DNA from 2 places in the Streptomyces sp. NPDC051109 genome. Region 1 is predicted to be linked to the other one. Evidence: predicted binding sites of a transcription regulator. Region 1 holds the regulator's gene; the other holds the start of a gene.

The links. Region 1 encodes HrcA, which represses chaperone genes, less so after heat shock. Its sites were predicted from a motif close to TTNGCACTCNGNNNNNCNGAGTGCNAA; they were not measured.
Region 2: the regulator HrcA is predicted to act here: its motif matches at 4,989-5,015, upstream of groES (co-chaperone GroES).

What each region holds. Positions count from the first base shown of each region.
Region 1 covers NZ_JBITFF010000004.1:92,003-106,607, reverse strand. Annotated here, with positions in the region: gene holA (DNA polymerase III subunit delta) at 1-298, shown strand, start outside; gene rpsT (30S ribosomal protein S20) at 533-799, opposite strand; gene lepA (translation elongation factor 4) at 1,011-2,876, shown strand; gene ACIBAD_RS09285 (AMP-dependent synthetase/ligase) at 3,067-4,956, shown strand; gene hemW (radical SAM family heme chaperone HemW) at 5,047-6,279, shown strand; gene ACIBAD_RS09275 (DUF3097 domain-containing protein) at 6,423-7,226, opposite strand; gene ACIBAD_RS09270 (MBL fold metallo-hydrolase) at 7,255-7,980, opposite strand; gene hrcA (heat-inducible transcriptional repressor HrcA) at 8,136-9,152, shown strand; gene dnaJ (molecular chaperone DnaJ) at 9,153-10,292, shown strand; gene ACIBAD_RS09255 (nitronate monooxygenase) at 10,440-11,531, shown strand; gene ACIBAD_RS09250 (16S rRNA (uracil(1498)-N(3))-methyltransferase) at 11,528-12,274, shown strand; gene ACIBAD_RS09245 (histidine triad nucleotide-binding protein) at 12,374-12,733, shown strand; gene ACIBAD_RS09240 (ribonuclease Z) at 12,738-13,643, shown strand; gene ACIBAD_RS09235 (MFS transporter) at 13,640-14,605, opposite strand, start outside.
Region 2 covers NZ_JBITFF010000003.1:454,404-469,008, forward strand. Annotated here, with positions in the region: gene ACIBAD_RS07850 (LysR family transcriptional regulator) at 1-119, opposite strand, end outside; gene ACIBAD_RS07855 (MOSC domain-containing protein) at 254-925, shown strand; gene ACIBAD_RS07860 (SDR family oxidoreductase) at 1,106-1,879, shown strand; gene ACIBAD_RS07865 (ester cyclase) at 1,974-2,663, shown strand; gene groL (chaperonin GroEL) at 2,796-4,424, opposite strand; gene groES (co-chaperone GroES) at 4,534-4,842, opposite strand; gene ACIBAD_RS07880 (response regulator transcription factor) at 5,099-5,791, shown strand; gene ACIBAD_RS07885 (sensor histidine kinase) at 5,784-7,259, shown strand; gene ACIBAD_RS07890 (LCP family protein) at 7,317-8,549, shown strand; gene ACIBAD_RS07895 (FtsW/RodA/SpoVE family cell cycle protein) at 8,537-9,934, shown strand; gene ACIBAD_RS07900 (polysaccharide deacetylase family protein) at 10,076-10,945, opposite strand; gene ACIBAD_RS07905 (polysaccharide deacetylase family protein) at 10,942-11,889, opposite strand; gene ACIBAD_RS07910 (methyltransferase domain-containing protein) at 12,010-13,197, shown strand; gene ACIBAD_RS07915 (hypothetical protein) at 13,210-13,839, opposite strand; gene ACIBAD_RS07920 (hypothetical protein) at 13,905-14,177, opposite strand; gene tsaD (tRNA (adenosine(37)-N6)-threonylcarbamoyltransferase complex transferase subunit TsaD) at 14,177-14,605, opposite strand, start outside.

The DNA.
Region 1 (14,605 bases):
GGCGCCGGTGCTGATCACCAGCGCGCTCGCCCAGGCGGTGCGGGCCATCGGCAAGCTGGCCTCCGCCCCTCGCGGGGCGCGCCCGGGCGACCTCGCCCGGGACCTCGGGATGCCGCCGTGGAAGATCGACCGGGTCCGCCAGCAGATGCGGGGCTGGTCGGCGGACGGCGTCGCGGACGCCCTGCGGGCCGTGGCCGCGGCCGACGCAGGCGTCAAGGGCGGCGGCGACGACCCGGAGTACGCCCTGGAGAAGGCGGTCGTGGCCGTGGCCCGCGCAGCGCGCCCCCAGCGCCGGTAGCCGCCGGCCCGGCCATCCAGCCGGCCGACCGTCCCGGGCCTCCCGGCCCGGCCCGGGCCGGCCCGGGCAAGACGAAGGCCCCGGGGGCCGCCCTGGGGAAGGGTGGCTCTCGGGGCCTTCGGTTACTTCTTGTTGCACCGCACCCGCGTGGCGAACGCTTCGTGTGCGGCGCGGGGGCCGGTCAGGAGCGGGAGAGAGGGCCCGCTGGGTCCGTTCCGGCGATCACATCAGAGCTCAGCCCTGGAGGGTGGCAACCTTGATGGCCAGCGCCGACTTCTTGTTGGCGGCGGCGTTCTTGTGGATGACACCCTTCGAGACAGCCTTGTCGAGCGCACGCGCGGCGGCGCGAGAAGCCACGGTGGCCTTCTCGACGTCACCCGCGGCCACGGCCTCGCGGGCCTTGCGGATCGCGGTCTTGAGCGAAGACTTGACGGCCTTGTTGCGCAGGCGCGCCTTCTCGTTCGTCTTGTTCCGCTTGATCTGGGACTTGATGTTCGCCACGAAAGAGCCTTTTCAGGTTCAGAGTTTGATCTTCGGATTGTGTCCCGACAGCTGAGAGGGCATACGAGACACAGCTGCCCAGGCTACCAGGCGCGCTCCGACCGGCCCAAACCGAGCGCATCGCCCCGTCCATGGGACCATGGGAGCCTGCGTACAGATCCGACGAGAGCCGGAAACGCTTCCGACTGCGACCCGAGAATCAGGACACTGCGTGCCCGCGATCCCCAGCCACGTGCCCGAGCCGAGCCGTACCGACCCGGCGCTGATCCGCAATTTCTGCATCATCGCGCACATCGACCACGGCAAGTCGACGCTCGCCGACCGGATGCTCCAGCTCACCGGTGTCGTCGACCAGCGGCAGATGCGCGCCCAGTACCTCGACCGCATGGACATCGAACGTGAGCGGGGCATCACGATCAAGTCCCAGGCGGTCCGTCTGCCCTGGGCGCCCACCACGGGCGAGGGCGTGGGCAACACGCACATCCTCAACATGATCGACACCCCCGGGCACGTCGACTTCACGTACGAGGTCTCGCGCTCCCTCGCCGCCTGCGAGGGCACGATCCTCCTGGTGGACGCCGCACAGGGCATCGAGGCCCAGACCCTCGCCAACCTGTACCTGGCGATGGAGAACGACCTCGCGATCGTCCCGGTCCTGAACAAGATCGACCTGCCGGCCGCCCAGCCGGAGAAGTTCGCCGAGGAACTCGCGAACCTGGTCGGCTGCCAGCCCGAGGACGTCCTGCGGGTCTCCGCGAAGACCGGCCTCGGCGTGGACGCCCTGCTCGACAAGGTCGTCGCCACCGTTCCGGCCCCGGTCGGCGTCAAGGACGCCCCCGCCCGCGCGATGATCTTCGACTCGGTCTACGACTCGTACCGCGGCGTCGTGACGTACGTCCGAGTGGTCGACGGCCAGCTCAACAAGCGCGAGCGCATCCGGATGATGTCCACGGGCGCCACCCACGAGCTGCTGGAGATCGGCGTCTCCTCCCCGGAGATGACCCCGGCCGACGGCATCGGCGTCGGCGAGGTGGGCTACATCATCACCGGCGTGAAGGACGTCCGTCAGTCCAAGGTCGGTGACACGATCACCAGCCTGCACAACGGCGCGACCGAAGCCCTCGGCGGCTACAAGGACCCGAAGCCGATGGTCTTCTCGGGCCTCTACCCGCTCGACGGCTCCGAGTACCCCGACCTGCGCGAGGCCCTGGACAAGCTCCAGCTCAACGACGCCGCGCTCGTCTACGAGCCGGAGACCTCGGCGGCGCTGGGCTTCGGCTTCCGCGTCGGCTTCCTCGGCCTGCTGCACCTGGACGTGGTCCGCGAGCGCCTGGAGCGCGAGTTCGGCCTCGACCTGATCGCCACCGCGCCGAACGTGGTCTACCGCGTCGTCCTGGAGGACGGCAAGGAAGTCCAGGTCACCAACCCGAGCGAGTTCCCCGAGGGCAAGATCTCGGACGTGTTCGAGCCGGTCGTCCGGGCCACCGTGCTCGCGCCCACCGAGTTCATCGGCGCGATCATGGAGCTCTGCCAGACCCGCCGCGGCACGCTGCTCGGCATGGACTACCTCTCCGAGGACCGGGTCGAGATCCGCTACACCCTGCCCCTCGCGGAGATCGTCTTCGACTTCTTCGACCAGCTGAAGTCCAAGACGCGCGGTTACGCGTCCCTCGACTACGAGCCCACCGGCGAGCAGTCCGGCAGCCTGGTCAAGGTCGACATCCTGCTGCACGGCGACAAGGTCGACGCCTTCTCCGCCGTCACCCACAAGGACGCCGCGTACGCGTACGGCGTGCGGCTCGTCGCCAAGCTGCGCGAGCTCATCCCGCGGCAGGCCTTCGAGGTGCCGATCCAGGCGGCCGTCGGCTCGCGCGTCATCGCCCGCGAGACCATCCGCGCCATCCGCAAGGACGTCCTCGCCAAGTGCTACGGCGGTGACATCTCCCGTAAGCGGAAGCTGCTGGAGAAGCAGAAGGAAGGCAAGAAGCGCATGAAGATGGTCGGCTCGGTGGAGGTGCCCCAGGAGGCCTTCATCGCCGTCCTCTCCAGCGACGAGTCCGCCGGCAAGAAGAAGTAGCCGCTGCGACCGACGCCGTGCGAAACAGGCCCCCGCGCAAGAGCGCGGGGGCCTGTTTCGTTATGAATCGGCCGCTCGCGGACTCTTACGCCCTGGCCGGAGGGCACCTAGTCTGATCACTGCTCGATGGTTACTCGCCAGTTACAAGCCCCTGAATGGCAGGCCCTGCCGCGTGGTCCGGAGGACGTCCGTGAGCGACACACAGACCTTGATCGAGAACCGCCCGCCCACCGTGGCGGCCCTCTTCCTTGAGCGTGTCGCCGCCACGCCGAACGCCGAGGCCTACCGGTTCCCGGTGCCCGCGGCCGGCGGCAGCGGCCCCGACGACTGGAAGTCGATGAGCTGGGGACAGGCGGCCGAGCGGGTCTTCGGCATCGCCGCCGGCCTGCTGGACCTGGGCCTGCAGCCCGAGGACCGGGTCGCGCTCGCCTCCAACACCCGCGTTGAGTGGATCCTCTCGGACCTCGGCGTCATGTGCGCCGGCGGTGCCGTGACCACGATCTACCCCAGCACCAACGCCGAGGAGTCGGCGTTCATCCTCTCCGACTCTGCCAGCCGCGTGCTGATCGCCGAGGACGCGTCCCAGCTCGCCAAGGCCCGCGAGCGCCGCGCCGACCTGCCCGAGCTCGCCCACGTGGTGGTCCTGGAGGCGGCCGACGCGGTACCGGCCGCCGGCGATCCTGAGGGCTGGGTGCTCTCCCTCGCCGACCTGGAGGCGCGCGGCAACGAGTACCTCGCCAAGCATCCCGAGGCGGTCAGGGAGCGGATCGGGGCCATCGGCGCCGAGCAGCTCGCCACCCTCATCTACACCTCGGGCACCACCGGCCGCCCCAAGGGCGTACGGCTCCCCCACGACAACTGGTCGTACATGGCCAAGGCCACCGTCGCCACCGGCATGATCTCCAGCACCGACGTCCAGTACCTGTGGCTGCCGCTCGCGCACGTCTTCGGCAAGGTCCTGACCTCCGGCCAGATCGAGGTCGGGCACGTCACCGCCGTCGACGGCCGCATCGACAAGATCATCGAGAACCTGCCGGTGGTCCAGCCCACCTACATGGCGGCCGTCCCCCGCATCTTCGAGAAGGTCTACAACGGGGTCGCCGCCAAGGCCCGGGCCGGCGGCGGCGCCAAGTACAAGATCTTCCAGTGGTCGGTCGGCGTGGCCCGCGAGTACGCCAAGACCACCCAGGACAACTACCGGCGCACCGGCAGCGCCGCGGTCCCCTTCGGCCTGGCCACCAAGCACAAGATCGCCGACGCGCTCGTCTACTCCAAGCTCCGCGAGGCCTTCGGCGGCCGGCTGCGCGCCGCCGTCTCCGGCGCCTCCGCCCTGGCCCCCGAGATCGGCTACTTCTTCGCCGGCGCCGGCATCAACATCCTGGAGGGCTACGGGCTCACCGAGTCCAGCGCGGCCTCCTTCGTCAACCCCGGCGAGGCCTACCGCACCGGCACCGTCGGCAAGCCCCTCCCCGGCACCGAGGTCCGCATCGCCGACGACGGCGAGATCCTGCTCCGCGGCCCCGGCATCATGCAGGGCTACCACCTGCAGCCCGAGAAGACCGCCGAGGTGCTGGAAGAGGACGGCTGGCTGCACACGGGGGACATCGGCGAGCTCTCGCCCGACGGCTACCTGCGCATCACGGACCGCAAGAAGGACCTGATCAAAACCTCGAACGGCAAGTACGTCGCGCCGGCCGAGATCGAGGGCCGGTTCAAGGCGATCTGCCCGTACGTGTCGAGCATCGTGGTGCACGGCGCCGACCGGAACTTCTGCGCCGCCCTGGTCGCGCTCGACGAGCCGTCGATCATGGTCTGGGCCGCCGAGAACGGGCTGGACGGCAAGACGTACGCCGAGGTCCTGGCCGCGGCGGAGACGAACCGGCTGATCGAGACGTACGTCCAGACCCTCAACGAGGGCCTCCAGCGCTGGCAGACGATCAAGAAGTTCCGGATCCTGCCCCGCGACCTCGACGTGGAGCACGGCGACCTCACGCCCAGCCTCAAGCTGAAGCGGCCGGCCGTCGAGCGTGAGTTCAAGCACCTGATCGACGAGATGTACGAGGGCTCGCGCGAGGCGTAGCGCGGCGGCGGGCGGCAGCGGGAGGTACGAGGGACCCGGGGGCGGCGGCGAGCGGCCGGGCCCCCGGCCCGGGTGCGGGACAATGGGGGCATGCCTTCCGCACTGCCCGACGGTGAACCCATGCCCGAAGACGGCTCGCTGCCGTCGCATGCCCTGGCGGGCGGCGGAGACCGGCCGCTCGGGTTCTACCTGCACGTCCCGTACTGCGCCACGCGGTGCGGGTACTGCGACTTCAACACCTACACCGCGACCGAGCTGCGCGGTACCGGCGGCGTGCTCGCCTCCCGGGAGAACTACGCCGACACCCTGATCGACGAGGTCCGCCTCGCCCGCAAGGTGCTCGGCGACGACCCGCGCGCCGTGCGCACGGTGTTCGTGGGCGGCGGTACGCCGACCCTGCTGCCCGCCGCGGACCTCGTACGGATGCTCGCGGCGATCCGGGACGAGTTCGGGCTGGCCGAGGACGCCGAGGTCACCACGGAGGCCAATCCGGAGTCGGTGAACCCGCAATACCTGGCGGAGCTGCGGGCCGGGGGCTTCAACCGGGTCTCCTTCGGCATGCAGAGCGCCAAGCAGCACGTCCTGAAGGTGCTCGACCGCACGCACACCCCCGGGCGGCCGGAAGCCTGCGTCGCGGAGGCGCGGGCGGCGGGCTTCGAGCACGTGAACCTGGACCTGATCTACGGCACGCCCGGTGAGACCGACGAGGACTGGCGGGCCTCCCTGGCCGCCGCGCTCGGCGCCGGCCCGGACCACATCAGCGCGTACGCGCTGATCGTGGAGGAGGGCACCCAGCTGGCCCGACGGATCCGCCGCGGCGAGGTCCCGATGACCGACGACGACGTGCACGCCGACCGGTACCTGATCGCCGACTCGGTGATGGCCGAGGCCGGGTACTCCTGGTACGAGGTCTCGAACTGGGCCACCTCGGAGGCCGGCCGCTGCCTGCACAACGAGCTGTACTGGCGCGGGGCCGACTGGTGGGGCGCGGGCCCCGGAGCCCACTCGCACGTGGGCGGGGTCCGCTGGTGGAACGTGAAGCACCCCGGCGCCTACGCCGCCGCCCTCGCGGAGGGCCGCTCCCCGGGCGCGGGCCGAGAGCTCCTGTCCGAGGAGGACCGCCGGGTGGAGCGGATCCTGCTGGAGCTGCGCCTGGTGGACGGCGTCCCGCTGTCCCTGCTGGCCCCGGCCGGCCTCGCGGCGTCCCGCCGCGCCCTGGCCGACGGCCTGCTGGAGGCCGCCCCGTACGAGGCGGGCCGCGCGGTCCTGACCCTGCGCGGGCGCCTCCTGGCGGACGCCGTGGTCCGTGACCTGGTGGACTGATCACTCCACGGGGTGAATCGCTGCGCATGCGGGCAGGTGCGGCCTGGCCGTCCATCGTCTTCTGCCGCATGCCCGGCGACAGAGGTGGAGGGCGCGGAGGTGACCGCCGTGGACGATCGCGGAGTTCGGCACGCTGCCGTAGTTCAGGCCGGCGCCGTGACGAAGTCGATCAGTTCCTCCACGCGGCCCAGCAGCACCGGCTCCAGGTCCTTGTAGGACCGCACGCGGGACAGGATGTGCTGCCAGGCGGCCCCGGTGTTCTCCGGCCAGCCCAGCGCCCTGCAGACGCCCGTCTTCCAGTCCTGGCCCGGCGGGACCACCGGCCACGCGGCGATGCCCAGCGCGGACGGCTTCACCGCCTGCCAGACGTCCACGTACGGGTGGCCGACGACCAGGACGTCCGACGAGGTCACCGACGCCGCGATACGGGACTCCTTCGAGCCCGGGACCAGGTGGTCCACCAGGACGCCCAGGCGGGCGCCGGCCGTCGGGGCGAAGTCCGCGACCACCGCCGGGAGGTCGTCGACGCCCTCCAGGTACTCCACCACCACGCCCTCGATCCGCAGGTCGTCGCCCCAGACCCGCTCCACCAGCTCCGCGTCGTGCCGCCCCTCGACGTAGATCCGCCCGGCGCGCGCCACGCGGGCGCGCGCCCCGGGGACCGCCACCGAGCCCGACGCCGTGCGCAAGGGCGCCGCAGGGGCCCGTGAGGGGCGGGTCAGGGTCACCACGGCGCCCTCCAGCAGGAACCCCCGCGGCTCCAGCGGGAACACCCGCCGCTTGCCGAAGCGGTCCTCCAGGGTCACGGTGCCCGCCTCGCAGGCCACCACCGCGCCGCAGAAGTCCGTACCCGCCACCTCGACCACCAGGTCGGTGTCCGCCGGCACCTCCGGCACCGGCTTGGGGCGCTTCCACTGCGGGGTCAGGTCGGGGGAGTACTCGCGCATCCGGCCGAGCGTAGGAGAGAGCGCGGGCTCACGGGCCCGACACGCCGAACCGCCGTGCCAGTGTGTCGCGTTGCTCACGGACGAAGCCCGCGGAGACCACCGCTCCGTGACCCGGCACGTACAGCGCGTCGTCCCCGCCCAGCGAAAGCAGCCGGTCCAGCGCCGCCGGCCACTGCGCGGGCACCGCGTCGCCGCCCGCCTGCGGTTCGCCCGACTCCTCGACGAGGTCCCCGCAGAACACCGTCTCGCGCTCGCCCGGTACGAACACCGCGAGGTCGTGCGGGGTGTGCCCGGGCCCGACGTTGGCCAGCAGCACCTGCACCCCGCCCAGCTCCAGCGTCCATTCGCCCGACACGGAGTGCTTCGGCACCACCAGCAGGTCCACCGCCTCGGCGGCCTCGTCCTCCGCCAGCCCCTGCAGGACCGCACTGGCGCGCAGTTCCTCCCGGCCGGTCGACAGCTCGGCGTCCAGCCCGACCGCCCCGAACACCTCGGCCCCGGCGAACGCGGCCACGCCCAGTACGTGATCGAAATGTCCGTGCGTGAATGCGATATGCGTCACGCGCCGGCCCGTCAGCCGCTCCGCCTCGGCCCGCAGCTGCGCGCCTTCGCGCACGCACGAACCCGGATCCACGAGGAGCACGGAATCGTCCCCCACCACCAGTCCCACGGTGCAGTCCCACACCGGGAGCCGGCGCCGTCCGGTCCGCCCGGTCAGCCGCTCCCAGCCCGCCTCTTCCCAACGCACGTCCATGCCGCGACGCTACCTTGGCGGGCCGCCCTTGCCAGGGCCTGACTACCCGGCCGTACACTGGCCGGGGGATCTCTGGCACTCGAACGCCCGGAGTGCCAACGAAGCCGATGAAACCGACCGTGACGAGCGACGACGACCAGCTGGAGGTGTGCGCGATGCTCAGCGAACGCAGACTCGAGGTGCTGCGCGCCATCGTCCAGGACTACGTCGGGACGGAGGAGCCGGTCGGCTCCAAGGCGCTCACCGAGCGGCACCGGCTCGGCGTCTCGCCCGCCACCGTGCGCAACGACATGGCCGTGCTGGAGGACGAGGGCTACATCGCCCAGCCCCACACCAGCGCCGGACGGATCCCCACGGACAAGGGCTACCGGCTCTTCGTCGACAGGCTGGCGGGGGTCAAACCGCTGTCGACGCCCGAGCGCCGGGCCATCCAGAACTTCCTCGACGGCGCCGTCGACCTCGACGACGTCGTCGGCCGCACCGTGCGGCTGCTCGCGCAGCTGACCCGGCAGGTCGCCGTCGTCCAGTACCCGAGCCTGACCCGGTCCACGGTCCGGCACGTGGAGCTGCTGTCGCTGGCCCCGGCCCGGCTCATGCTCGTGCTGATCACCGACACGGGCCGGGTCGAGCAGCGGCTCGTCGACTGCCAGTCACCGTTCGGCGAGACCTCGCTCGCCGATCTGCGGGCGCGGCTCAACAGCCGGGTGGTCGGCCGCCGGTTCACCGACGTGCCGCAGCTCGTGCAGGACCTGCCGGAGTCCTTCGACCCGGAGGACCGCGGCACGGTGTCGACCGTGCTCTCCACCCTGTTGGAGACGCTGGTCGAGGAGGCCGAGGAGCGGTTGATGATCGGCGGAACCGCCAATCTCACGCGCTTCGGACACGATTTTCCCCTGACGATCAGGCCGGTGCTCGAAGCGCTGGAGGAGCAGGTCGTGCTCCTCAAGCTGCTGGGCGAGGCCAACGAGTCGGGAATGGCCGTACGGATCGGGCATGAGAATGCCTACGAGGGACTGAACTCCACGTCCGTCGTCTCGGTCGGCTACGGTTCGGGCGGCGAGACTGTCGCCAAACTCGGCGTGGTCGGACCGACCCGCATGGACTACCCCGGAACGATGGGAGCGGTACGCGCAGTGGCACGTTACGTCGGACAGATCCTGGCGGAGTCGTAAGTGGCCACGGACTACTACGCCGTTCTCGGCGTGCGCCGCGACGCATCGCAGGACGAGATCAAGAAGGCCTTCCGCCGCCTCGCGCGTGAACTCCACCCGGACGTGAATCCGGACCCGAAGACGCAGGAGCGCTTCAAGGAGATCAACGCGGCGTACGAGGTGCTCTCGGACCCGCAGAAGAAGCAGGTCTACGACCTCGGCGGCGACCCGCTGTCCTCCTCGGGGGGCGGCGCGGGCGCGGGCGGCTTCGGTGCGGGCGGCTTCGGCAACTTCTCCGACATCATGGACGCCTTCTTCGGCCAGGCCTCGCAGCGCGGCCCGCGCTCGCGGACCCGCCGCGGCCAGGACGCCATGATCCGCCTCGACCTGGAGCTGGACGAGGCCGCCTTCGGCACCACCAAGGACATCCAGGTCGACACGGCCGTCGTCTGCACCACCTGCTCCGGCGAGGGCGCCGCCCCCGGCACCTCGGCGCAGACGTGTGACATGTGCCGTGGGCGCGGTGAGGTCTCGCAGGTCACCCGGTCCTTCCTGGGCCAGGTCATGACCTCGCGGCCCTGCCCGCAGTGCCAGGGCTTCGGCACCGTGGTCCCGACCCCGTGCCCCGAGTGCGCGGGCGACGGCCGGGTCCGCTCCCGCCGCAGCCTGACGGTCAAGATCCCGGCCGGCGTCGAGAACGGCACCCGGATCCAGCTCGCGGGCGAGGGCGAGGTCGGCCCCGGCGGCGGCCCCGCCGGCGACCTGTACGTGGAGATCCACGAGCTGTCGCACCCGACCTTCCAGCGGCGCGGGGACGACCTGCACTGCACGGTGACCATCCCCATGACGGCCGCGGCCCTGGGCACCAAGTGCCCGCTGGAGACCCTGGACGGCATGGAGGAGATCGACATCCGCCCGGGCACCGGCTCCGGCCAGTCGATCCCGCTGCACGGGCGCGGCGTCACGCACCTGCGGGGCGGCGGCCGCGGCGACCTGATCGTCCACGTCGAGGTCACCACCCCCGGCAAGCTGGACGCCCAGCAGGAGGAGCTGCTGCGACAGCTCGCCAAGCTGCGCGGCGAGGAGCGGCCCATGGGCCAGTTCGCGCCGGGCCAGCAGGGACTGTTCAGCCGCCTGAAGGACGCCTTCAACGGCCGCTGACCGGCCCTTCGGCAGACGTACGAGCCCGGTCCGGGGAAGCCCCGGACCGGGCTCGCCGCATGGATCCGGACGACGCCGGGGAAGCGGACTATGCCAGGCGAATGCCGTGATTCGGCCCGGTGAGCGGGACGTGGCACGATGCAGGGCATGTCCTCCGCACCGTACGGTCTCTCCCCCCACCCGATCGTGCAGGCTCCCATGGCGGGCGGCGCCTCCTGTCCGCCGCTCGCCGCCGCCGTGTGCGAGGCGGGCGCCCTGGGCTTCCTGGCCGGCGGCTACAAGACCGCCGACGGCATGTACCAGGAGATCAAGCAGCTGCGCGCGCTCACCCGGCGCCCGTTCGGCGTGAACCTCTTCATGCCGCAGACCGGGTACGTGGACCCCGCCGCGGTGGAGGCGTACCGCGGGCAGCTGGCCGGGGAGGCCAGCTGGTACGAGCTGTCCCTGGCCGACGAGGACATCATCGGCACCAGCGACGACGGTTACGACGCCAAGCTCGCGATCCTCCTCGAAGACCCGGTCCCCGTCGTCTCGTTCACCCTCGGCGTGCCCGCGCCCGCCGTCCTGGCCGCCCTGCGCAAGGCGGGCACGTACACCGTCGTCACCGTGACCTCGGCCGACGAGGCACGCGCCGCCCAGGCGGCGGGCGCCGACGCCGTCTGCGTCCAGGGCGTGGAGGCGGGCGGCCACCAGGGCACCCACCGCGACGACCCGCAGGCCGACGGCACGGCGGGCGTGGGCCTGCTCGCGCTGGTGGCGCAGGTACGGGAGGCCGTGGCGCTCCCGATCATCGCGGCGGGCGGGCTGATGCGGGGCTCGCAGATCGCGGCGCTGCTGGCGGCGGGCGCGGAGGCGGCGCAGTTCGGCACCGCGTTCCTGGCCTGCCCCGAATCGGGGGCGCACCCGCTGCACAAGCAGGCCCTGACGGACCCCCTGTTCCCCCACACGGAGCTCACCCGGGCGTTCTCGGGGCGGCCGGCCCGGGGCCTGGTGAACCGGTTCATGCGGGAGCACGGGCCGTACGCCCCGGCCGCCTACCCGCAGATCCACCACATGACCAGCGGACTGCGCAAGGCGGCCGCCGCGGCGGGGGACCCGCAGGGCATGGCCCTGTGGGCGGGCCAGGGGCACCGGCTGGCGCGGGCGCTGCCCGCGGGGGAGCTGGTGGAGGTGCTGGCGGCCGAACTGGCCGAGGCCCGATCCGCGTTGAAGTCGATGAACGACAGGAGTACGTCATGACCGCCCCCGTGTTCGTGGTCGAAGAGGTCCCCGCGGGGCCGGAGTTCGTGCTCGACGGCCCGGAGGGCCGGCACGCGGTCTCCGTGAAACGGCTGAACCCGGGCGAGGACGTGGTCCTCACCGACGGGCGCGGTCACTGGACGGAGGGCGTGGTCAAGGCCGCCGAGGGCAAGGACCGGCTGGTCGTCATGGACCTGCACTCCATCGCGGAGGAACCCGAGCCGGAGGTCCGGATCACCGTCGTCCAGGCCCTGCCCAAGGGCGACCGCGGCGAGCTCGCCGTCGAGACCATGACCGAGACCGGCGTGGACGCCATCGTCCCCTGGCAGGCCTCGCGCTGCATCACCCAGTGGCGCGGCGACCGCGGCGCCAAGTCCCTGGCCAAGTGGCGGGCCACGGCCCGGGAGGCGGGCAAGCAGTCCCGCCGCGTCCGCTTCCCGGAGGTGGCGGAGGCCATGACCACCAAGCAGGTCGCGGCGCTGTTGGCCGGGGCCGACCTGGCGATGGTCCTCCACGAGGACCGGGACACCCCCTCGGGCGCCCTGGCCACGGCCGAACTCCCGGCCGGCGGTTCCATCGTGCTGGTCGTCGGACCCGAGGGCGGGGTCTCCCCGGAGGAGCTCGCCGTCTTCGCGGAGGCCGGGGCCCACCCCTACCGGCTGGGCTCCTCGGTCCTGCGCACCTCCACCGCCGGCACCGCGGCGACGGCGGTCCTGCTGGCGCGTACCGGCCGCTGGTCCTGAAACGCACATGAGGGCGCCGACGGCGCCGGATACGATGCCCGGACTGATCAACGTCGGCGTCGACGGCCCGTCAACGCCGCTGTCACGGAAGGCGAAGCAATGGCCGGGGAACCGCAGGCGGACTGCCTGTTCTGCAAGATCGTCGCGGGGAGCATCCCGGCGACCGTGGTCCGGGAGACCGAGACGACGTTCGCCTTCCGGGACATCAACCCGCAGGCGCCGACGCACGTCCTCGTGATCCCCCGCGTGCACTACCCCGACGCCGCCGCGCTCGCCGCCGCCGAGCCGGCCGTCGCCGCCGACCTGCTGCGCGAGGCCGGGCGGATCGCGGCCGACGAGAAGCTCGACGACCACGGCTACCGCGTCGTGTTCAACACCGGCGCCGGCGCCGGCCAGACCGTCTTCCACGCGCACGCGCACCTCCTCGGCGGCCGCGGCCTCCAGTGGCCCCCCGGATAACACCGTGTCCGTACGAGAGTTCGTGGTGCTGGGCACCGCCAGCCAGGTGCCCACCCGCCACCGCAACCACAACGGCTACCTCCTGCGCTGGGACGGCGAGGGCATCCTCTTCGATCCCGGCGAGGGCACCCAGCGCCAGATGCTGCGCGCCGGGGTGGCCGCGCACGACATCAACCGGATCTGCGTCACCCACTTCCACGGTGACCACAGCCTCGGGCTCGCCGGGGTGATCCAGCGCATCAACCTGGACCGGGTCCCGCACCCCGTCACCGCGCACTACCCGGCCTCCGGACAGAGGTTCTTCGACCGGCTCCGGTACGCCACCGCCTACCGGGAGACCGTCGCGCTCCGCGAGGAGCCCGTGGCCGCGGACGGGGCTCTGGCCCGGGGGTCCTCGTACGTCCTGGAAGCCCGCCGGCTCTCGCACCCGGTGGAGTCCTTCGGCTACCGGCTCACCGAGCCGGACGGGCGCCGCATGGTGCCCGAACTGCTCGCGCGGCACGGGATCAAGGGGCCGGACGTGGGCCGGATCCAGCGCGAGGGGCAGCTGGGCGGGGTCACGCTCGACGACGTCAGCGAGCACAAGCCGGGACAGCGCTTCGCCTTCGTCATGGACACCCGGCTGTGCCCCGGCGTGGACGAGCTCGCCGCGGGCTGCGACATGCTGGTGATCGAGTCCACGTTCCTCGACGAGGACGAGGCGCTCGCCACCGACCACGGGCACCTGACCGCCGGCCAGGCGGCCCGGACCGCGCGGGACGCGGGCGTACGGCACCTCGTGCTCACGCACTTCTCGCAGCGCTACTCGGACCCGCAGGAGTTCGAACGCCAGGCCCGCGCAGCCGGCTTCGACGGCGAGCTGACGATCGCCGCGGACCTCGTACGGGTGCCCCTGCCGAAGCGGAGCTAGACCCCGGAGGCGTCGCGGCGCCGGTCGCGGGAGCGGCGGGCCGCCGGAGAGAGCAGCAGCACCCGGCGGGGCTTCCCGGGACCGGGAGCGGGAAGCACCGCCGCGGCCGGGGCTTCGATGCGGAGGTCCGGCACCCCGGTCCCGTCCGCCGCGCTCCGGCCCGCGTGCAGGGCGACGACGGTCAGCGGCCCGGCCACCGCGAGTAGCAGCCCGCCCAGCACGAGCCCCATGCCCGGGAACCCGAACGCCTCGGCGAGCAGGCTGCCCACCACGGGGCCGCAGGCCGTGCCCAGCGAGGAGGCGGCCCCGGCGAAGACCGCCCAGCGGCCGCGCGGGTCCAAGGCGGCCGCGAGGCCGATCACGTACGAGAGGACGACCGGGTAGACCGCGTTCCACAGGATCTCCCCGGCCGCGAACCCGGTGAGCCCGTCCGCGGAGGAGGTCAGCACCACGCAGCCCGCGATCGCCGCCGTGCCCGCGCCGATCGGGACCGCCCGCCCCAGCCGGGTGCCGAACGCGGAAGCGCCCGTGACCCCGAGCAGTCCCGCGCCCAGCGCCACCGCGAAGACGGCGCCCAGCGCGGCCTCGGACAGCCCGGCCTGCTCGGCGCCGATCCGGCCGCTGACGCCCCACAGGGCCTCCTGGGTCAGGGACCAGAACAGCAGGCAGCCCGCCAGCACCGCCCCGGCGCGCGGGTACGGAGGCCGTCCGGAGCCCCGTACGGCAGGCCCCGGGCGGGTGGGCCCGCCGAGCCGGCCGGTGGCCGGCCAGGCCAGTGCCGCGACCAGGGCGATGGCCGCGAACGGCAGCCCGTGTCCGCCGCCGAGGTGCGGCAGGGTCAGGTACAGGGCCCCCACAGTCGCCGAGACCGACAGCAGGCCGAGGGACGAGACGCGGTGCGGATCGCGGTGCCCGGCGATCCCGGCGGCGGCCACGGCGGTGGCGCTGCCGGAGCCGAAGCC
Region 2 (14,605 bases), on a different contig from region 1:
AGCGCCTTCATCTGCTGGGAGACGGCGGGCTGGGTGCAGCCGAGCTCGCGGGCGGCGGCGGAGAAGGACCCGGTGCCGGCGACGGCGCGCAGCACCCGGAGATGACGTGCCTCGATCATCCTTCGAGCATAAGCCCTGCTTTGAGCGCAGCGCGAATATTCTCGTGACCCTTTGAGGTTGCTGGACTACGGTGGCCCTCATGGCCCTCACTGCTCCCGGCGCCTCCGGCACCTCCGGCGCGCCCGCCGCCACCCTGCGCGTCGTCTCCGTGAACCTCGGCCGCGCGACGGCCGTCGACCACACCGACGCACCGGGCGGGCTGACCGGTATCGGCAAGCACCCCGTCCCCGGCCCGGTCCACGTGTCCCCTCCCGGGCCCAAGGGCATCGGCGCCGGCGGCCTCAGGGGCGACGACGTCTGCGACCTGCGCCACCACGGCGGGGACCACCAGGCCGTCTACGCCTACGCGCGCGAGGACCTCGACTGGTGGGAGGGCGAGCTGGACCGCGAACTGCCCGCCGGGCTGTTCGGCGAGAACCTCACCACCTCCGGCCTGGACCTGACGGGCGCACTGCTCGGCGAGCGCTGGCGGGTCGGCACGGGCGGGCTCGTCCTCGAAGTGGCCTCGGCCCGCATCCCGTGCCGCACCTTCCAGGGCGCGCTCGGCGAGCGGGGCTGGGTCAAGCGGTACACGCGGGCCGCGCGGCCGGGTGCGTACCTGCGCGTGATCCAGGAGGGTCCGGTCTCCCCCGGCGACGCCGTCGAGATCGTCCGACGGCCGGACCACGACGTGACGGTGGGGCTGTGGTTCCGGGCGTTCACCACCGAGCGGTCGCTGCTCGCGCGCACCCTGGCGGCGGGTTCGGCCATGGCGCCGGAGTGGCACGAGACGGCCCTCGCCCACGTGGAGAAGTACGGGCAGTAGTACCGGAGTAGCGGCGCGGGCGGGCCCAAGGGGCCGAATGCGGAGGTCAAAGCGGCTGTTCGTAGCCGGAAGTAGCGGTTCCGCAGCGGGAAGCGACGACGCGCGGCGCCGTGCGTCACGAAGGGGTACCGCCCGGCGGGCTCCTCTTGAGCTGTCGCCGTGGGCGGCTAGGTTGCGCCTATGACGACTGCGTTGATTACTGGATCCACGGCGGGCATCGGCGCCGCATTCGCCCGGCGGCTCGCCGCCCAGGGCCACAACCTCGTGCTGGTGGCCCGCGACACGAAGCGGCTCGGCGAGCAGGCCACCGAGCTGCACGACCGGCACGGCATCGAGGCCGAGGTGCTGGCCGCCGACCTGTCCGCCGACGAGGGCATCGCGGCCGTCGAGCACCGCCTCGGCGACCGTACGCACCCGGTGGACCTGCTGGTCAACAACGCGGGCTTCGGCAACAAGGGGCGCTACCTCGAGGTCTCCATGGCCGACGAGCTGACCATGCTGAAGGTGCACGTCGAGGCCGTCCTGCGGCTGACCTCGGCGGCCACCGAGTCGATGCGCTCGCGCGGCCGCGGCGGCGTCGTCAACGTGGCCTCGGTGGCGGCGTTCGTGCCGCGCGGCACGTACGGGGCGAGCAAGGCCTGGGTCGTGCAGTTCACGCAGGGCGCGGCGCGGGACCTGTCCGGATCGGGCGTACGGCTGATGGCCCTGTGCCCCGGCTTCGTCCGCACCGAGTTCCACCAGCGCGCCGGCATGGGCACCGACAACATCCCCAACTGGATGTGGCTGGACGCGGACAAGCTGGTGGCGGCGGCCCTGGACGACCTGGCGCGCGGCAAGACGGTCTCGATCCCGGATCCGCGGTACAAGGCGCTGATGGGCCTGGTGAAGCTGACGCCGCGCGGGCTGCTGGGCGGGGTGTCCTCCCGGACGGGCCGCAAGTACGGCCCGCAGTAACCCCGGCGACTCGCGGGTAGGCCGGTCCTGAAACCGGCCGACCGGGTGAAATCTCCCTAAACTGGACGTGTCCCATCCAGCGCGGGAGCACGCCATGACATTCGTACAAATAGTCGATTATGAGACCAGTAGGCCCGAGGCCGTCAACGAGGTCATCGACCGGTACCTGGCGAAGACGAAGGGCAAGCGCACCGTGTCCCACTCGGTGGTGGGCCGGGACCGGGAATCCGACTCCCACTTCCTCGACATCGTCGAATTCCCGTCGTACGAAGCGGCCATGAAGAACTCTCACCTCCCCGAGACGGACACGATGTTCCAGGAGATGATGGCCCTCTGCGACGGGATGCCCCGGTTCACCAACCTGGACGTCGTCCGCGACGAGCACCTCAACACGCTGCTCGCGAACCGCATGTTCGACGAGGTCGCCGTGAAGGGCGACATGTCCGTCGTGGACGAGATCTTCGCGGTGGACTACCGGGACCACGACATCAGCCGGCCCGAGGTCAAGGTCGGCCGCGACGGCATCCGCGAGGACGTGCAGGCGTGGCGCAGCGCCTTCGACTTCACCTTCACGCGGGACGCCCAGATGGCGCAGGACGACCACGTCACCACACTGTGGACCTGGAACGGCAAGCACAAGGGCGAGTTCATGGGCATCGCCCCGACCGGCAAGGAATGCACGATGACCGGCACGACGGTCTTCCGCTGCGAGGACGGAATGATCAAGGAAGGCTGGTGGCACTACGACGCCATGCGCCTGATGAGGGAACTGGGCGCGATGTAGTTCACCGTTCACCGTTCACCGGTTTCCGGTTTCCGGTTTCCGGTCACGGGAAGGGCCCCGGTCACCGCCGCCGTGAAGGCGGGGCGACCGGGGCCCTTTCAGCTATTCAGCTGTCCAGCCGCGCGACCGGGGTCAGTGGCTGTGGCCGTGACCGTGGCCGTGACCGGCGTCGCCCTCGTCCTCGGCCGGCTTCTCGACGACCAGGGTCTCGGTCGTGAGCAGCAGGGAGGCGATGGAAGCGGCGTTCTCCAGCGCGGAGCGGGTGACCTTGACCGGGTCGATGACGCCGGCCTTGACCAGGTCGCCGTACTCGCCGGTGGCGGCGTTGAAGCCCTGGCCCTTGTCGAGCTCGGCGACCTTCGAGGTGATGACGTAACCCTCAAGGCCGGCGTTCTCGGCGATCCAGCGCAGCGGCTCGACGGCGGCGCGGCGGACGACCGCGACACCCGTGCCCTCGTCGCCGGTCAGGCCCAGGTTGCCCTCCAGCACCTTCACGGCGTGGACGAGCGCGGAGCCACCGCCGGAGACGATGCCCTCCTCGACCGCGGCGCGGGTCGCCGAGATGGCGTCCTCAAGGCGGTGCTTCTTCTCCTTGAGCTCCACCTCGGTGGCGGCGCCGACCTTGATGACGCAGACGCCGCCGGCGAGCTTCGCCAGGCGCTCCTGCAGCTTCTCGCGGTCCCAGTCCGAGTCCGTGGACTCGATCTCGGCCTTGATCTGGTTGACGCGGCCGAGGACCTCGTCGTGGCTGCCGCCACCGTCGACGATGGTCGTGTCGTCCTTGGAGATGGTCACGCGGCGCGCGGAACCGAGGACGTCCAGACCGGCCTGGTCGAGCTTGAGGCCGACCTCTTCGGCGATGACGGTGGCACCGGTGAGGGTGGCCATGTCCTGGAGCATCGCCTTGCGACGGTCGCCGAAGCCGGGGGCCTTGACGGCGACCGCGTTGAAGGTGCCGCGGATCTTGTTGACGACGAGGGTGGAGAGCGCCTCGCCCTCGACGTCCTCGGCGATGATCAGCAGCGGCTTCGAGGCGCCGGCCTGGATGACCTTCTCAAGCAGCGGCAGGAGGTCCTGGATGGAGGAGATCTTGCCCTGGTTGATCAGGATGTACGGGTCGTCGAGGACGGCCTCCATACGCTCCTGGTCGGTCACCATGTACGGCGAGAGGTAGCCCTTGTCGAAGGCCATGCCCTCGGTGAACTCCAGCTCCAGGCCGAAGGCGTTGGACTCCTCGACGGTGATGACACCGTCCTTGCCGACCTTGTCCATCGCCTCGGCGATGAGCTCGCCGACCTGCTGGTCCTGCGCGGAGAGCGCGGCCACGGCGGCGATGTCGGACTTGTCCTCGATCGGGCGGGCGGTCGCGAGGAGCTCCTCGGACACGGCCTTGACCGCGGCGTCGATGCCCTTCTTCAGGGCGGCCGGGGAGGCGCCGGCGGCGACGTTGCGCAGGCCCTCGCGGACCAGCGCCTGGGCCAGCACGGTGGCGGTGGTGGTGCCGTCGCCCGCGATGTCGTTGGTCTTGGTCGCCACCTCCTTCACCAGCTGCGCGCCCAGGTTCTCGTACGGGTCGTCCAGCTCGACCTCGCGGGCGATGGTGACACCGTCGTTGGTGATGGTGGGGGCGCCGAACTTCTTGTCGATGACGACGTTGCGGCCCTTGGGGCCGATCGTCACCTTCACCGTGTCGGCCAGCTTGTTGACGCCGCGCTCGAGGGCGCGACGGGCGTCCTCGTCGAACTTCAGGATCTTCGCCATGGGAGCGGTTCAGCCCTCTCGAAAACTCGGGTTTAACGAACTGCGCCCCTTGCCGCCCGGCAATCAGCGGGGTGACCAGGGGCGCAGCTCAAAGCAATGCTTCGGTGAATTACTTCTCGATGATCGCGAGCACGTCGCGAGCCGAGAGGACGAGGTACTCCTCGCCGCTGTACTTCACTTCGGTGCCGCCGTACTTGCTGTACAGCACGATGTCGCCGACGCTGACGTCCAGCGGGAGACGCTGGCCGTCCTCGAAGCGGCCCGGGCCCACGGCGAGGACGACGCCCTCCTGGGGCTTCTCCTTCGCGGTGTCCGGGATGACCAGGCCGGAAGCCGTGGTCTGCTCGGCGTCGAGCGGCTGGACCACAATGCGGTCCTCAAGCGGCTTGATGGCAACCTTGGAGCTGGTGGTCGTCACGATCCGACCTCCCCCTTCGGAGATCTCACGGGGCTAACTGTCTGAGGTGGCGACCAGGTGGATCCGTCGTCGCGGGTGCCGGACCTGCCCGTCGCTGTGTTGGCACTCACCGGTGGCGAGTGCCAGGTGCGAGACTATTCCGGCGATTAGCACTCGGTCAAGCGGAGTGCCAACACGCTCCGCTGGATGGTCCGGATCAGGGCACCCCCGGGGCCGGGCCGGGCGCCCGAGGTGGGCGGTATGTGACGCTTGGGGCGTGCGCATTCTCGTGGTCGAAGACGAAGAAGGCCTCGCCGAGTCGCTGCGGCGCGGCCTTTCCGCCGACGGGCACTGGGTCGACCTCGCCCACGACGGCCACCGCGGGCTGGACCTCGCCCGGACCGGCTCGTACGACGCCGTCCTGCTCGACCTGATGCTGCCCGGCCTCAGCGGCTACGAGATCTGCGCCCGCCTGCGGGCCGACGGCGACCCCACGCCCGTCCTGATGCTGACCGCCAAGGACGGCGAGTACGACGAGGCCGAGGGCCTCGACTCCGGCGCCGACGACTACCTCACCAAGCCCTTCTCGTTCGTGGTCCTGGCCGCCCGGCTCCGCGCCCTCGCCCGCCGGACGGCCGGAGCCGCCGGGGCCGCCGACCCCCACCACACCCTCCAGGCCGGCGACCTCGTCCTCGAACCCGCCGGCCGCCGCTGCCGCCGCGGTACGCACGACATCGAGCTCACCGCCCGCGAACTCGGCGTACTCGCCTGCCTGATGGAACAGCCCGGCCGGGCCGTCGCCAAGCAGGACATCCTCGACCAGGTGTGGGACACCCCGCACGCCATCGACCCCAACATCGTCGAGGTGTACGTGTCCTCCCTGCGCAAGAAGGTCGACGCCCCCTTCGGCCGCCGCTCGATCCTCACCGTGCACGGCACCGGCTACCGCATGGCTCCCGACGGTGGCTAGAACGAGCCGGGGGCCGCTCCGGCGGCGGGCGGCGCTGGCCGCCGCGCTCGCCATGGCCGCGGTCCTGGGCGCCGGCGGGCTGTGGCTCCACACCCTGCTGCGGGCCAACCTCCTCGACAACACCACCGGCCGCACCGAGCTCGCCGCCCGCAAGGTCGCAGCCCAGCTCGACGGCCAGGCTTCCCCCGGCGGGCCCGCGCCCGGCGGGCGGCTGCCCGCGCCCGAGGGCGGGGTGGACCTGGTCCTCGTACGGGACGCCCAGGGGCGGATCGTCGCCTCCACCGGGGACCTCCGGGACGATCCCGGCCTCGGCGGCCTGCGACCGCCCGGGCGCGGCGCATCCGGCGCATCCGGCGAGGACTCCCGCTCCGCCGTGCTCCCGCCCGCGCGCCCCGGCGCGGAGCGGCGCGCTGCGGTCGCGCTCGATGCGCCGGGCGGGCACGAGGTGTACGCCGTCACCGTGCTCGGCGACGTGGACGACGCGACCCGCGCCATCGCCCTCGGCCTGCTGGCCGGCGCACCCCCGCTGATCGGCTTCGCGGCGGCCCTCGCCTGGTGGGTGACGGGGCACGCCCTGCGCCCCGTCACCGCGATCCGGACCGGACTCGCGGCGGTCACCGCCAGCGAGCTGGACCGTCGCGTTCCGGATCCCGGCGGGGCGGACGAGATCGCCCGGCTGGCCCGGACCGTCAACGACACGCTCGACCGGCTGGAGCGGTCCGACGCCCGGCAGCGGCAGTTCACCGCGGACGCCTCGCACGAACTGCGCAATCCGCTGGCCGCAGTCCGTTCCCGGCTGGAGGTGGCGCTGGCCCAGGGCCGCCCCGACCGGGAGTCGGTCGCGGCCGCACTGGCCGACACCGAGCGGCTCCAGCGCATCGCGGCGGACCTGCTGCTGCTCGCCCGCCTCGACGGCGGCCCCGTACCGCGCCCCCGGACCGAGCCGGTCGACCTGGCGCTGCTGGCCGCGGAGGACCTGGCCCGGCGGCCGGCCCCCCGGGTTCCGCTCCGGCTGGAGGCGCAGGTGCCCGTACCGGCGGCCGGGGATCCGGCGCGGCTGGAGCGGGCGCTGGCCAACCTGGTGGACAACGCGCTGCGGCACGCCCGTACGGGGGTCGTCGTACGGGCGGCCACCGAGCCGGCGGACCCCGGCGGGGGCGGCTGGGCGGTGCTGGAGGTCGAGGACGACGGCCCCGGCATCCCGGTGGAGGACCGCGACCGGGTCTTCGAGCGGTTCGTCCGCCTGGACCCGGACCGCGGCCGCGCGGGCGGCGGTACGGGTCTCGGCCTGGCCATCGTCCGCGAGATCGCCCGCGCGCACGGAGGGGAGGCCCGTGCGCTGCCGTCGACGGCCGGCGGCGGCATCCGCTTCGTGCTGCGCGTGCCGCCCGGCGGGGCGGCCCCGGCCCCGCCCCGCCCCCCAGAGCGCCGAGGGCGACGAGGGCCCTGCGGGTCCTGGGCGTTCTGAACGTCCCTTCAGGACTCTCAGGACTCCTTCAGCACCCGTCCCCCACCATCGACTGGCATGAGCGCGCACCGGAGGAAGACCAGCCATCCCGCCCGCCGGCCCCGCCGCCCCCGGCCACGCCGGTTCCGCATCGCCCGTACCCTGCTCGTCGCCGTCTGCGCGCTGGCCGTCATGGCCGCCGCCGGCGCCTGGTACGTGTACCGGGACCTCGCCGGCAGCATCGGCAGCTCCAAGGCCCTGGAGGGCGCCGAGAAGTCGAAGTACGGCGACACCAACATCCTGCTGATGGGCCTGGACAGCCGCCGCGACCAGAACGGCGAGAAACTGCCGGAGGAGGTCCTCGACAAACTGCACGCCGGCAGCTCCGACATCGGCGGCTACAACGCGAACACGCTGATCCTGCTCCACGTGCCCGGCGACGGCAGCCGGGCGAAGGCCTTCTCGGTCCCGCGCGACGACTTCGTCGACATACCGGGACACGGCAAGGACAAGATCAAGAAGGCGTACGGACTGGCGAAGGCCGAGGAGGAGGAGCGGCTCTCGGCCCAGGGCGTCAAGGACCGGCGCCGGCTGGAGCGCGAGGGGCGGGAGGCCGGCCGCAAGGTACAGATCGAGACGGTACGGAACTTCCTGGGCGTCCCGGTCGATCACTTCGCCGAACTCAACCTGGCCGGTTTCTACCACCTCGCCCAGGCGCTGGACGGCGTGCCGGTGTGCCTGAAGAAGCCGGTGCGGGACAAGTACTCGGGCGCCGACTTCCCGGCGGGCCGACAGAGCCTGAACGGTCAGCAGTCCCTGGCCTTCGTACGCCAGCGGCACGGCCTGGACATGGGCGATCTGGACCGGACGAGGCGGCAGCAGGCCTTCCTGGCGGGTGCCGCGCAGAAGCTGAACTCGGCCGGGACCTTCACCGATCCGGCCAAACTGATGAAGCTGGTCGACACCGCGAAACAGGACGTGGTGACGGACGCGGGCTGGGACCTGATGTCGTTCGTGAAGCAGGCGAAGAACCTGTCCGGCGGCAAGGTGGCGTTCACGACACTGCCCGTCGAGCGGTTCGGAAGGAACCATGGCGAGGACATAAACGTCGTAGACGATATGAAGATAAAGCGCCTCATTGCCGAGCAGATCGGACCGGGGGCTTCCGCCTCTGCGGCCGCTCCGAGCCCGAGCGGCGCACCGGGGGCGCCTCCGGGACCGGCTGCCGCCGCCCCCTCGGCGGGAGCGGGAGCGGGCGGTTCCGCCGCCGCCCCCTCCATCGACGGTGGCGGCATACCGTGCGTGGACTGAGACCGCTCACGACGGCCGGCTCGCGCCGCCGCACCGAGGCGCTGCTCCTCGTCTTCGTCGTCGCCCTCACCGTCTTCGGGCACGCGAGCGCCGGCCTGGCGATGAACGGCGAACTGCCCGCCAACCTGACCGGCTTCACGATCAGCATGACGCTGCTGGCGCTGGTGGGCCACCTGGGCGTGCGCCGGTTCGCGGCGTACGCGGATCCGCTGGTCTTCCCGCTCGCCATGCTGCTGTCGGGGCTGGGGCTGGTGCTGCTGCACCGGCTGGACCAGTCGTACATCGCGCGGTACGGCGGCGACGCGAACGCGCCGGGGCAGCTGCAGTGGACGGTCATCGGCGTGGCCGCGTGCCTGGCGGTGGTGGCGCTGCTGCGGGACCACCGGCTGCTGCAGCGGTTCATCTACATCACGATGGCGGTCGCGCTGGTGCTGCTGATCGCGCCGGCGTTCTTCGGTGCGGACACGTACGGCGCGAAGCGCTGGATCATCCTGTTCGGGTTCTCGCTCCAGCCGGGCGAGTTCGTGAAGATCATGATCGCGATCTTCTTCGCGGGCTACCTGGTCATCCACCGCGATTCGCTGGCCCTGACCGGCCGGAAGTTCCTGGGCATGCGGCTGCCTCCGATGCGCCAGCTCGGGCCGATCGTCACGGTGTGGATCGTGTCGCTGCTGGTGCTGGTGTTCGAGCGGGACCTGGGTACGTCGCTGATCTTCTTCGGTGTGTTCGTGGTGATGCTGTACGTCGCCACCGAGCGCACCAGCTGGATCGTGACGGGCCTGCTCATGGCGGGGGTCGGCGCCTTCGTGGTGGGCTCCACTGAACCGCACGTCAAGGGGCGTGTGGCCGCGTGGCTGGAGCCGCTGTCGTACTACTGGAAGGAGCGGCCGCCGGGGGTCGTCTCGGACCAGTCCGCACAGGCGCTGTTCAGCTTCGGCACGGGCGGCATGTCGGGGACGGGGCTGGGGATGGGGCACCCGGAGCTGATCGGCTTCGCGGGGCGCAGCGACTTCATCCTGACCACGGTGGGCGAGGAGCTCGGGCTGGCCGGGGTCATGGCGGTGCTGATCCTGTACGCGCTGCTGGTCCAGCGGGGGCTGCGGATGGCGCTGGGCGCCCGCGACCCGTTCGGGAAGCTGCTTGCCGTGGGCCTGTCGGCGGCGCTGGCGCTCCAGGTCTTCGTGGTGGCGGGCGGGGTGACGGGCCTGATCCCGCTGACCGGCAAGGCGCTGCCCTTCCTGGCGAAGGGGGGCTCCTCCCTCCTGGCCAACTGGATCATGATCGCCCTGCTCCTCCGCATCAGCGACAGCGCGGAACGCCAACGCGAGGCGGACGCCCGGGGCCCGGCCGAAACCACCATCACCCCTCTGATCCCGACGCCCTGAGGGCCGCCGCGCCACGAGGGCGTCGTCGGCCCTTGAGGCCGCCCACGAGCCGGGCCCGCTCCCACAGGTCGCGGACCGCCCGGACGGCGTGACGTGCCCCTCCGCCTCCCCCGCGAGCCTGAGCGCGGACCCACGTCCGCACTACAGGTAGTCCTCCAGGCGGCCTATGCGGTAGCCCTGCTCCTGGATGCGCTGGAGCATGCGGGTGGTCATCTGGATTTCCGTCGAGCCCTTGAGTTCGGACGGGCCGCGGAAGTGGGCCAGGACGATGTCGCCCGGTTTGAGGGCGGAGCCCTCGGCGTACTGGAAGTTGTTGATCTGCATCGACACGCGCCACAGGATCACCTGTGATATGCCGCATTCGGAGGCGGCCTTGAGGGTGTCGTCGTTGTAGTTGCCGTACGGCGGCCGGAAGCGGACCGGCTTGGTGCCGAAGCGCTTCTCCAGGTGTTCCTGCTGGCCGCATATCTCCTTCTTCTGCGCCGCGAAGGGCAGGGTCCGGAGGTTCGGGTGCGTCAGGGTGTGGTTGTTGATCGTGCTGCCGGAGCCGTTGTCGCGGAGCTTCTCGAAGTGCCCGTAGTCCGATGAGGCGATGTTGTCCGTCAGGAACATGCTGATCGGCAGCTTGAGGTCGGCCGCCATCTTCAGGAACTCGGGGTCCTTCTCCGCGCCGTCGTCGAAGGTCAGGAAGACGACCTTGTCGCCGGCCGGGACGGGTATTCGGTCCACCACCTGGGCCTTGCCCGGGGCGGCCGGGGCGATGGCGGGCTTCTGGGCCGGCTTCGGGGCGAACTGGAGGGGGGCCTTCAGGCCCCACTTCTTGTACGCCTCGTCGCCCGGCATGCCGGGCGACTGCGACGGCGACGCAGCCGCCGTCGGCGGCTGCGTCGTCTCCGGAGTCTTGCCGCCCAGCCTCTCGACCGGGTCCACGGCGTCCCCGCACCCCGTCAGGGACAGCGCGAGCGCGCCGGCCGCCAGCGTTCCGACCACGAACCGGCGCGCGTACCTCACAAGTAGTCCTCCAGGCGGGCCACGGCGTACCCCTTGTCCGTGACGGTCTTCATGACATGACGGATCATGTCAGGCATCGAACCCTTCCAGTCCTCCCGCCCTCGGAAGTGAGTCAGGATGATGTCTCCAGGGTGGAGGTCCCGGTCCCATTCCCGCCAGTCCATGCGGTTCGGGAACGCCTCCGCGTTCCACAGCGGGACCGCCTTGATGCCGCAGGACTTGGCCGCGCGCAGCGTGTCCTCGTTGTAGTTGCCGTACGGCGGCCGGAACAGCGTCGGCCGTTTGCCGAACTGCTTCTGGATGGTGTCCTGCTGCCCGCAGATCTCCTCGTGCTGCTGCTCGTACGAGAGCGCCGGCATGTAGCGGTGGTTGAGCGTGTGGTTGTTCAGGGAGACGCCGGCGGCCTGCATCTCCTTGAAGTAGGGGTAGTTGTCGCGGACGAGGTAGTCGCTGAGGAACGCCGTGTACGGGATCTTCAGCTCCTTCATCATCTTCAGGAACTCGGGGTCCTTCTCCGCGCCGTCGTCGATCGTCAGGAAGACGACCTTGTCCTCCGTGGGGACGGTGGTGAAGACGGGCGGGAGGTCTTCCTGTCCCTCGACCTCGAAGCCCTCGCGCGTGGTGATCTCCGGCTTCGTCTGGGGCGCGGCCGGCGCGGTCAGCGGCGGCTTGGCCAGCTTCCACTTCTTCGCCGCGGCGATCCGGGCCTGCTGGGCGGCCTTCATCTGCTCGGCCGGGTTCGCGACCGCGCCCGCTGCGCCCGCGGGCGCGTCCGCGGCCTTGCCGCCCTTGCGGGCGGGAGCGGAGTCGGCGGCGGAGCCGCATCCCGTTCCGAGGGCGGCGACCAGCAGTGCGGCCAGTGCCACCCCGACGCGGCCGCGCGGACCCGCCGCGGACCGGTGACCATGAAGCGTCTTATGTTCCTTTTGTCCGACTAGCTGCATAGCAGCGCATCCTGGCACCCGCCACGCGCGCTTCCCGGACGACACCTCGCGCCGCGCTGCCACGTTCCTCCGACCGGCCCACACGCACCTGCCGCCGGCGAGGGAGCCGACAATGGAGGCGTGACCCCCGAAGACTTCGCCGCGCTCCTCACTCCGGAGGGCCGCACCCTCCTCGACTCGCTCCGCGACCACGACCCGGCCCAGGAGCTCGCCCTCGCCACCCGGCTGCGCCGCGAGCACCCCGCCGCACTGGTCTCCGCCGCGCTCGGGCAGGCCCGGCTGCGGCAGCGCGCGGTGGCGAAGTTCGGGGCCGAGGACGCGTTCCGGATGTACTTCACGACCGGCGGCGGCGAGATGGCCACCCGCGCCTCGGTGGCCTCGTACCGCGCCGAACGGCTCGCGGATCTCGGCGTGCGCAGCGTCGCGGACCTGTGCTGCGGCATCGGAGGGGACGCCCTCGCCCTGGCCCGGCTCGGCATCCGCGTCCTCGCCGTGGACCGCGACCCGCTGACCGTCGCCGTCGCCCGCGCCAACGCCGAGGCCCTGGGGCTGGCGGAGCTCATCGAGGTCCGCGAGGCGGACGTGACCGACATCGACACCTCCGGGTACGACGCCGTCTTCCTCGACCCCGCCCGGCGTGGCGGCCGCGGCCGGATCTTCGACCCGGAGAGCTACTCGCCGCCGCTCTCGTGGGCCGTCGAGGCCGCCCGTACGGCCGAGTACGCCGCCATCAAGGTCGCCCCCGGGATCCCGCACGAGGCCGTGCCGCCGGAGGCCGAGGCGGAGTGGATCTCGGACCAGGGGGACGTGAAGGAGGCCGTGCTGTGGTTCGGGACCGCGCCCGGCACCGTACGCGCCACCCTGCTGCCGGGCCGGCGCACCCTGCACACCGCCGATCCGCTGCCCGACCCCGAGGCCGGGCCGGTCGGCCGCTACCTCTACGAGCCCGACGGCGCGGTGATCCGCGCCCACCTCGTAGCCGAGGTCGCCGAGCAGCTCGCAGGCCGGCTCATCGACCCGACCATCGCGTACGTCACCGCCGACGAGCTGCGCGCGACCCCGTACGCCACCGCGTACGAGATCACCGACGTGCTGCCGTTCGGCCTCAAGAAGCTGAAGGCCCTGCTGCGCGAGCGCGGCGTCGGCATCCTGACCGTCAAGAAGCGCGGTTCGGCCATCGAGCCCGAGGAGCTGCGCAGGAAGGTCAAGCCGCAGGGGCCGCACTCCGCGACCGTCTTCCTGACCCGGGTCGCCGGCGCCCCGTCGATGCTGATCGGCTCGCCCGTCACCGCGCCGCAGGACCGCTGACCGGCTCCCCCGTCAGCGCGCCGCGGCACCGCCGCGGAAGGCGCGCACCGCCCACCGGTAGTGCGCTCCGGCCTTGCCGAGGCCCAACAGGCCGGTGATCCACAAGATCATGCCGAGGCCCATGTAGTACGTGACCTCCCCGTACGTGGTGACGCCCGGGCGGGCCGACGCCGCCGAGCCGAAGGTCACGTACAGCCCGAGCGCGCCCAGCGCGAAGGAGGTCAGCAGCCAGGTCAGGCTCAGCCCCGGGGCCCGGAGCCGGGCGTCGGCGGCCGGGTCCCGGTCCGACTCGGCCCAGGCGCACAGCAGCTGGTGGACCAGCCGGTCCCGCCGGGCGCCCCGGGCGAACCAGAACCCCGCCGGGATCAGCACGCCCGCGCCGAGCAGGCCGAAGATCAGGCCGAAGACGTACGAGAGCGGGTCGCCCGGCGTCTCGAAGGACATCAGGGCCATCGCGACGAAGGACCAGCCGAGCGCGAAGACGGCGGCGACGGCCCAGAGCAGCAGCAGCCGCCCCAGGCCCAGGCTGCGCCGGCCCAGTTCCTTCAGGAAGCGGGCGCGGTCGGCGCGTATGGCGTTCTCGTCGAGCCAGTCGCGCAAGTGGGCCGGGGGCGGTGGAGGCGGCAGGTCACGGCGAGGCATGCTCATGACGATAACGGCAGCGGGCGCGAGTCCCGCTCACGAGTCGCTGGAGGACGCCTCGCGTGTCAGGTTCCGCTGGACTCCACCGATTCGAACCGCCAGCGGTGCACCGGGCGGGTGATCAGGTCGGCTGCGGGCTCCGGGAGTTCGGGCAGTTCCGCCGCCACTCCCTCGGCGGCCTCCCACCACGTGACCACCAACACCCGGTCCTGCGGGGCCCGCAGGAGCTCGCGGCGCACCGGATCGCGCTCCAGAACCTGCGAACGGGCCCACTCCAGCAGCTCGTTGCCCCGCCCGGCGGCGGCGCGGGCCTCCCACATCAGCGCGACGGTGCTCATCAGTACAGGTTGTCCTTGCTCAACTCGTGCACGTGGTCGTGGTCGTGGGAGTGCCCGTGCCCGTGCCCGTGGGAGTCCGCGTGCGCGTGCGAGGTGCCCGGCACGTGCGGGTCCGTCACGGGCAGCGAGGAGTCCGCCGACAGGTCCCAGTCCGAGGCCGGCCGGTTCCGCTTGACCATCTCCGCGCCCAGCGCCGCCACCATGGCGCCGTTGTCCGTGCACAGCTTCGGCCGCGGCACCCGCAGGATGATCCCCGCATCGTCGCACCGCTCCTGCGCCAGCGAGCGCAGCCGGGAATTGGCCGCCACGCCGCCGCCGATCATCAGGTGGTCGACGCCCTCGTCCTTGCACGCGCGGATCGCCTTGCGGGTCAGCACGTCCACCACGGCCTCCTGGAAGGACGCCGCCACGTCGCGCACCGGGACCTC